2 linked regions of the Variovorax terrae genome follow. The protein of the gene in region 1 interacts with the protein of each later gene in a pairwise test. Links are inferred from orthologs where the notes say so. Each region holds a gene or a part of one and is shown on either strand. Other genes may lie near its edges.

Region 1 (4,206 bases):
CGGCGCGCTACCAGGCCGGCACCGTCGGCGTGCAGGAGTTCGCCGATTTCTATGTGGGCACGCTGGCGGGGCGCACCGCGCCGCAGTGGGAGCCGGTGCGCCAGGAATTCCTGGCGACGCAGGTGGTGCCGCGCATCCCGCAGGGCGCGCTCGACCTGGTCAAGCGCCATCTGGACGCGGGCGATCTGGTGGTCCTGACCACGGCCACCAACCGCTACATCACCGAACTGACCGCGCTGTTCCTTGGCATCGAGCATTTGCTGGCCACGGACGTCGAATCCGTGGACGGCGCGTTCACGGGCCGCACCCATGGCACGCTCAATATGCGCGAAGGCAAGGTGGCGCGCCTGCACCAGTGGCTGGCCGCGCGCGGCCACACGCTGGACCGCTTCAAGAGCACGGCCTACAGCGATTCGATCAACGACCTGCCGCTGCTGCAGGCCGTGAACCATCCCGTGGCGGTGGACCCGGATCCCCAGCTCGCGGCCATCGCGGGCAGCGCGGGCTGGCCGGTGCTGCATCTGCACTGAAGGTGAGGCAGGGCGCTACTATTTTGATAGCTATGAATGACCAGCCCGTGCAGACATCGGGCCGGTTTGATGCCTGAAACGAGGGTTGAGGCTGCTGCGGGCGGCCTGCGCGGCCCAAGCGGCGGCCGCGGCCGCCGCCTCAGCCCAGGTGCTTGCCCACGATCCCCGCCAGCTCGAACATCGTCACCTGGTCCTTGCCGAACACGGGCTTGAGCCGGGCGTCGGCGTTGATGGCGCGCTTGTTGACCGCGTCCTGCAGGCCGTTGGCCTTGATGTAGTCCCAGAGCTTCTTGATGACCTCGGTGCGCGCCACTGGCTCGGCGCCGATCACGGCGGCGAGTTCGGCGCTGGGCTTGAGGCCCGCGCCGGTCTTGCGCGGGGCCTTGGGCGCGGCGGCCTTCTTGGCGGGTGCAGCCTTCTTCGCCGGGGCTTTCCTGGCGGCCGCCTTCTTCGCGGTGGGCGCGTACTTCGCCGCCGGCTCCTTCGCGGCCGGGGTCTTGCCCGCGGCCGTCTTGCGCGGCGGGAACTTGCTGGCGCGCGGCTCGAACTCGAAGGTCACCTTGCCTTCGTCCTTGTTCCAGACCAGGAAGGCCTTGAAGGCCCGGCGCGTGCGCATGCTCACGAACTTGTCCAGCAGATCGGTCTTGCCCGTGTCCAGCAGCTTGCTGAGCTGCTCGCGCGTCACCGGCTGCTGCAGGATGATCTTGCCGCTCTTGAAGTCGCAGCTGGGCGTGGGCTGGGTCGAGGTCGGCACGGACTTCTCGCACACGTAGTTGCTGCCATGCTCGAACACGCGGCCGCCGCACTTGGGGCAGTGGCCCAGCGGCTCCTGGCCCGAGAAGTCGACGATCTCGCCGGTTTCTGCCGCATCCTTGTCATCGCCGAAGTCGAACTCCAGCTTGTAGTTGTTCGCTTCCTCGTCGAACTTGATGACGATTTCCGACGTGAAGGGCCAGCCCGCCTTGGAGCGGAAGCCGTCCAGCGGGCCGATGTGCTTGTCGCGCAGCAGCGCCTCGGCCTCGGCCACTTCAAAGGTGCGGCCCGCCGGCGATTTGCCGAACGAGAAGCCGCAGCCCTCGGCCGCCCCCGGCTTGCCGGTGCAGGTGTAGCGGCGGTAGTTTTCCTTCACCACGCCGCCGCAGTTGGGGCAGGGGGTGGCCAGCGTGGCGTAGTCGCCGGGCACGGTGTCGCGGTCGTATTCCTTGGCTTTCTTGACGATGTGCTCGGTCATCTGCGCAATCTCGCGCATGAAGGCCTCGCGGCTGAGCTGTCCCTTCTCCATCTGCGCGAGCTTGTACTCCCACTCGCCCGTGAGTTCGGGGCGCGAGAGCTCCTCGACATCGAGCCCGCGCAGCAGCGTCATGAGCTGGAAGGCCTTGGCCGTGGGGATCAGCTCGCGGCCTTCGCGCAGCATGTACTTCTCGGTGATCAGGCCTTCGATGATGGCCGCGCGCGTGGCCGGCGTGCCCAGGCCCTTTTCCTGCATGGCCTCGCGCAGCTCGTCGTCGTCGATGCTCTTGCCCGCGCCTTCCATGGCGCCCAGCAGCGTGGCTTCGCTGTAGCGCGCCGGCGGCCGGGTCTTGAGGCCCTTGGGCTCCACGGTCTCCGTGCGCACCATCTCGCCCGGCTTGACGGGCACCAGGCTCTGGCCCTTGTCGCCGTCCTTGGCGTCGGCCACCTCGTCGGCGGCCTCCTTGCCGTAGATCGCGAGCCAGCCCGGCTTGACCAGCACCTTGCCCTCGGTCTTGAAGTGATGGCCCACGGCCTGGCTGATGCGTGTGGTCACCAGGTACTCGGCGCTCGGGAAGAACACCGCGAGGAAGCGGCGCACCACCAGGTCGTAGAGCTTCTGCTCGGCGTCCGACAGGCCGCTGGGCGCCTGCAGCGTGGGGATGATGGCAAAGTGGTCGCTGACCTTGGCGTTGTCGAAGATGCGCTTGTTGGGGCGCGCGTAGTTGCCGTCCAGCGCCTGCTGGGCGAACGGGGCCAGGTGCCGCATGCCGCTGTCGGCCAGCATGCCGAAGGTCTGCTTGACCACCGGCAGGTAGTCCTCGGGCAGGGCGCGCGAGTCGGTCCGCGGGTAGGTCAGGGCCTTGTGGCGCTCGTACAGGCTCTGCGCCAGAGACAGCGTGGTCTTGGCCGAGAAGCCGAAGCGGCCATTGGCCTCGCGCTGCAGGCTGGTCAGGTCGAACAGCAGCGGCGAGGCCTGGGTGGTGGGCTTGGATTCCTCCGTGACGGTGGCCGCCTTGCCGCGCACGGCGTCGGCGATGGCTACGGCTTCCTGCAGGCTCCAGACGCGATCGGCTTTCTTCTCGCCGTCTTCAGGGTCTTTCTTCCATTTTGGATCGAACCACTTGGCGGGGTACTCGCCGGCTTCGGCGAGGAAGCTGGCGTGGATTTCCCAGTAGTCGCGGCTGACGAACTTGCGGATCTGCTCCTCGCGCTCCACCACCACCGCCAGCGTGGGCGTCTGCACCCGGCCCACGGTGGTCAGGAAGAAGCCGCCGTCGCGCGAGTTGAAGGCCGTCATGGCGCGCGTGCCATTGATGCCCACGAGCCAGTCGGCCTCGGAGCGCGAGCGCGCCGCGTCGGCCAGGCCCTGCATCTGCTGCTCGCTGCGCAGGCGCTCGAAGCCCTCGCGGATGGCCTGCGGCGTCATGGACTGCAGCCACAGCCGCTTGACCGGCTTGCCCAGCGCCTTCTTGCCGCCGCCGGCGTACTGCTCGATCAGGCGGAAGATCAGCTCGCCCTCGCGCCCCGCGTCGCAGGCGTTCACCAGATCCGTCACGTCCTTGCGCTTGGCCTGGCGCACCACCGCGTTCAGGCGCGTCTTGGTCTTGTCCACCGGCTTGAGGTCGAAATACGGCGGGATCACCGGCAGATGGGCGAAGCTCCACTTGCCGCGCTTCACGTCGAACTCCTCGGGCGCCTGGATTTCCACCAGATGGCCGACGGCGCTCGTCACCACGTACTGCTCGCTCTCGAAATACTCGTCATGCTTCTCGAACTTGCCGGCCACCGGCGTGAGGGCGCGCACGATGTCCTGCGCCACCGATGGCTTCTCTGCTATCACCAAGGTCTTCGTCATAGGAATTTCGCCAGTCCTTCAATATCTTCGGGGAACATCTCCCCGGCCTCCGCAAACACCACCCGGCCGTTGCGGCCCCGTGCGACCGTGACCGGCAGCCCCTTGGGCTTGGGCAGGATTTTCGCCACTTCCGGCGTCAGCATGCCGGCCGGGAAGGTGTAGCCTTTTTGCCGCAGGTAATTGGCGGCATTCTCGCGCTTCTGGTCAATCGACAGCGCCAGCACCTGCAGGCCGCGTTCGCGCTGGCTGCGCCAGAGCTTCTCTATATGCGGGCTCTGCACGGCGCAGAACGGGCACCAGCTGGCCCACCAGTAGACCACCAGCACCTGGCCTTCGGCCTGGGCCGGCTGGAAGGTGCCGCCGTCGAGCAGCGGCACCCGCGCCAGCGGCAAAGGGGTGCCGAGCCCGGGCAGGGCCGGCGCCCGCGCATCGCCGGGCGGCGAGCTGCTGGCGCCCTGCGCCCAGGCCAGGGCCGGGCCGGCCGTGGCTACGGCGGCAAGCATGTTTCGGCGGGTCAGCATATGGGGCTCTCCTACAATCGGCGGTTTCTCGCGCGCATACGCGTACGCGCGCACATGTGCACCTATT
Region 2 (3,657 bases), on another replicon or contig:
TCACCGGCACGCTGGCGCTGAGCGACGGCGACATCGAATACCTGGGCAAGAGCATCCACGGCCAGGGGCCGTGGGACCTGGTGCGCCAGGGCCTGGCCATGGTGCCGGAAGGCCGTGGCGTGTTCACCCGCATGAGCATCACCGAGAACCTGATGATGGGCGCCTATGTGCGCAGCGACAAGCCCGCCATCGCGCAGGACGTCGAGCGGGTGTTCACCATCTTCCCGCGCCTCAAGGAGCGCAAGGACCAGCTGGCCGGCACCATGTCCGGCGGCGAGCAGCAGATGCTGGCCATGGGCCGGGCGCTCATGAGCCGCCCCAAGGTGCTGCTGCTGGACGAGCCCTCGATGGGCCTGTCGCCCATCATGGTGGACAAGATCTTCGAGGTAGTGCGCGACGTCTCGGCCCAGGGCGTGACCATCCTGCTGGTCGAGCAGAACGCCAGCCGCGCGCTGCAGATCGCCGACCGCAGCTACGTGATGGAGTCGGGCATCATCACCATGTCGGGCGATGCCAAGGAAATGCTGAGCGACCCGAAAGTCCGCGCGGCCTACCTCGGGGAGTAGCCTCCAGGCTCGGCATGCTGCGGGGCGGCGCCTGCGGCCTTCATCTGGCAGAAGGGGGCAGCCAGCGGCCCGGTTCAGCCGGCTTCGCGGCAGCCCCGAACGTCCCTACACGGCCTGCGAGCCGGTTTTTCAAACAAAATCAGGCCAAGGTCCAGGTGGGGCGGTCATTGTTTGCTATCAATTTTGAAGCAACCGTGGCCGTCAAAGCTCCGCGCCTTCGACCAGGAAGCGCACGCGCCGCACGCCCTGCCATTCGTCCGCATCGAGGCGGAAGGCGAGCTTCACGCGCGCCGGCAGCGGGTCGGTGTGGCCGAACCAGATGCCGTCCACCGGCTGGCCCTGGTGGCGCAGCTTGAGCGCCAGGTGCTTCTCGCCCACCAGGCGCTGCGACAGCACCTCCACCTCTTCGCTGAACGTCGGCGGCGCGAAGCCCTGGCCCCAGACCTCGCGGTGCAGCGTGTCCACCATGTCGGCGCGGCGGTATTCGGGCGCCAGCGGGCCGTCGGTGTCGAGCCGGCGCGTCAGCGTGGCGGCATCGAGCCATTCCTGGGCCACCTGGCTCAGCGCTTGCTCGAACCGCTCGAGCTGCGCCTGCTCCACCGTGCAGCCCGCCGCCATGGCGTGGCCGCCGAAGCGCAGCAGCACCCCGGGGTGGCGCTTGGCCACGAGGTCGAGCGCGTCGCGCAGGTGAAAGCCCGGGATCGAGCGGCCCGAGCCCTTGAGCTCGTGCTCCTTGCCCGGCGCCTGGCTGGTGGCGAAGACGAAGGTCGGGCGGTGCAGCCGGTCCTTGAGCCGCGAGGCCACGATGCCGACCACGCCTTCATGGAAATCGGGGTCGAACACGCACAGCGCGGGCGGCGGCGCATCCGCTTCGCCGAACAGCGATTCGGCGATCAGGAACGCCTGGTCGCGCATGCCGCCCTCGATCTCGCGCCGCTCGCGGTTGATGCCGTCCAGCGTGCGCGCGAGCTCGTCGGCGCGCGCCGCGTCGTCGGTCAGCAGGCACTCGATGCCCAGCGTCATGTCGGCCAGGCGGCCGGCGGCATTGATGCGCGGGCCCAGCGCGAAGCCGAAGTCGAAGGTGGTGGCGGCCCGGGCCTGGCGGCCCGCGGCCGTGAACAGGCCGGCCAGGCCGGCCGGCAGCGCGCCGGCCCGGATGCGCCTGAGGCCCTGTGCCACCAGGCGGCGGTTGTTGGCGTCGAGCCTCACCACGTCGGCCACCGTGCCCAGGGCCACCAGCGGCAGCAGGGGGTCGAGCCGGGGCTGGCTGGCCGCATCGAACACGCCGCGCGCGCGCAGCTCCGAGCGCAGCGCCAGCAGCACGTAGAACATCACGCCGACGCCGGCGATGTGCTTGCTCTCGAAGCCGCAGCCCGGCTGGTTGGGGTTGACGATCACGTCGGCCGCGGGCAGCTCGGCGGCGGGCAGGTGGTGGTCGGTCACCAGCACCTGCAGCCCGAGCGCCTGCGCGGCGGCCACGCCGGCCACGCTGGCGATGCCGTTGTCCACCGTGATCAGCACGTCGGCGCCGCTGTCCTTCACGCGCTGCGCGATCGGCGGGGTGAGGCCGTAGCCGTCGATCACGCGGTCGGGCACGATGTAGCCCAGCCGCTGCGCGCCCAGCAGGCGCAGGCCGCGCAGGCCGACGGCGCAGGCCGTGGCGCCGTCGCAGTCGTAGTCGGCCACGATGCACAGGCGCTTGCCGGCCGCCATCGCATCGGCCAGCAGCACGGCGGCCTCGGCCGCGCCCTTGAGGCCCTCGGGCGGCAGCAGGCGCGCCAGGCCGTCGTCCAGCTCTTCCTTGGCACAGACGCCGCGCGCGGCATACAGGCGCGCCAGCAGGGGATGGACGCCGGCCTGCTCCAGCGCCCAGGCGGCGCGAGGGGGAACTTCTCTTGCTATTATTTTCATAGCGCCTCAAGAACCGTGCGTGCGGACGTGCGGCCGAAATGGCTTGAAATCCGCTGCCAAAGGCCGCGCGCCACGGTTTCAAAGGCCTGGGCGCTGCGTTCGCCGCACAGGGTCAGCGTCACGGCCTCGCCGCGGTCCAGCGCCGCCAGCAGCGCGGCGCCCTGCGTGGCGTCGAGCTGCTGCCAGGCCTGCGTCCAGGCGGCCCAGTCCTCCCGCAGGGCGGCCTGCGCCAGGCTCTGCGGCACGGTCGGCCCCGGCCCGGGCCGGGGCGGCTGCTGCAGGGCGCCGGTGCCGCTGACCCAGAACGAATTGACGGGCAGCAGGCCGCGCTGTTCACGCGCGTCGTTCACGGCGTGGGTGTAGAGCAGCATCTGCATCTCGTTCTGCAGGCGGCGCAGGGCCCGGGCCTGCGGCAGCTTGGGCATCCAGAGGTCGATGGGGCGGCCCATCACGCGGTCCAGCGAGGCCGTGGGCAGGCCGCGGAACACCTCGCCGCGCGCCAGCCAGCGCGTGGGTTGCCGGTAGGCCAGGGCCACGCCGTCTTCCTCGAAGAACGGCTGCATGGCCGCCAGCAGGGCCTGCGACTCGGCCTCCTGCAGCTGCAGCGCCTCGGGGTCGCCCATGCTGATCTGCTCGGTGCCGACGCGCCAGTGGCAGGGCGTGATCCAGGCCCAGGCCTGGTCGCCGGCATCGGCCCCGGCCTGCCAGGCGGCCCAGGGGATCTGCCCGTCGCCGGCCACCAGGCCCAGGGCGCGGGCCAGCGCCCGCTCGTGGGGCGGCGACAGCGTGTAGTCGTCGCCGGCGTCGGCCGCGGCGGGGGTCAGGCGCGCCAGCAGCCGGTCGAGGTGCGGCAGGGCCAGCGAGCGCAGGGCCTGCTGGCAGGCTGGGGCGCTGCCGGAGGCGAACGGAATCAGGAGGTGCATGGGGTGATTGTCCGGGATGCCACAATCCAGCCAGGCATGACCTTCTTTTGGCCGACGACCTCCTTTCCTGGCAGCCGATGCAACTTCCCTTTGAACTGACCCTGGGCTGGCGCTACACCCGCGCGGGCCGCGCCACCCGGCGCGACGGCTTCATCTCCTTCATCTCGGGCGTGTCCATGCTGGGCATTGCGCTGGGCGTGGCGGCGCTGATCATCGTGCTGAGCGTGATGAACGGCTTCCAGAAGGAGGTGCGCGAC

Evidence for each region.
Region 2: the proteins of MMF98_RS21415 (region 1) and recJ interact in binary tests that used the Escherichia coli proteins (3 or more experiments, as listed by UniProt). The link is inferred for Variovorax terrae from one-to-one orthologs.

Annotation. Positions count from the first base shown.
Region 1 is NZ_JALGBI010000003.1:418,677-422,882, forward strand. Bases 470-4,018 are described here. They hold MMF98_RS21415 (DNA topoisomerase III), read right to left. Parts: upstream 3,619-4,018; coding sequence 670-3,618; downstream 470-669. Other genes in these bases: MMF98_RS21410 (HAD family hydrolase), read left to right, coding at 470-530; MMF98_RS21420 (TlpA family protein disulfide reductase), read right to left, coding at 3,615-4,018. Also shown: more of MMF98_RS21410, read left to right, coding at 1-469; more of MMF98_RS21420, read right to left, coding at 4,019-4,139.
Region 2 is NZ_JALGBI010000002.1:718,232-721,888, forward strand. What follows is about bases 123-3,122. They hold recJ (single-stranded-DNA-specific exonuclease RecJ), read right to left. Parts: upstream 2,478-3,122; coding sequence 768-2,477; downstream 123-767. Other genes in these bases: MMF98_RS18880 (ABC transporter ATP-binding protein), read left to right, coding at 123-566; MMF98_RS18890 (phosphoglycerate mutase), read right to left, coding at 2,474-3,122. Also shown: more of MMF98_RS18880, read left to right, coding at 1-122; more of MMF98_RS18890, read right to left, coding at 3,123-3,400; MMF98_RS18895 (lipoprotein-releasing ABC transporter permease subunit), read left to right, coding at 3,478-3,657. UniProt on the Escherichia coli protein: Single-stranded-DNA-specific exonuclease.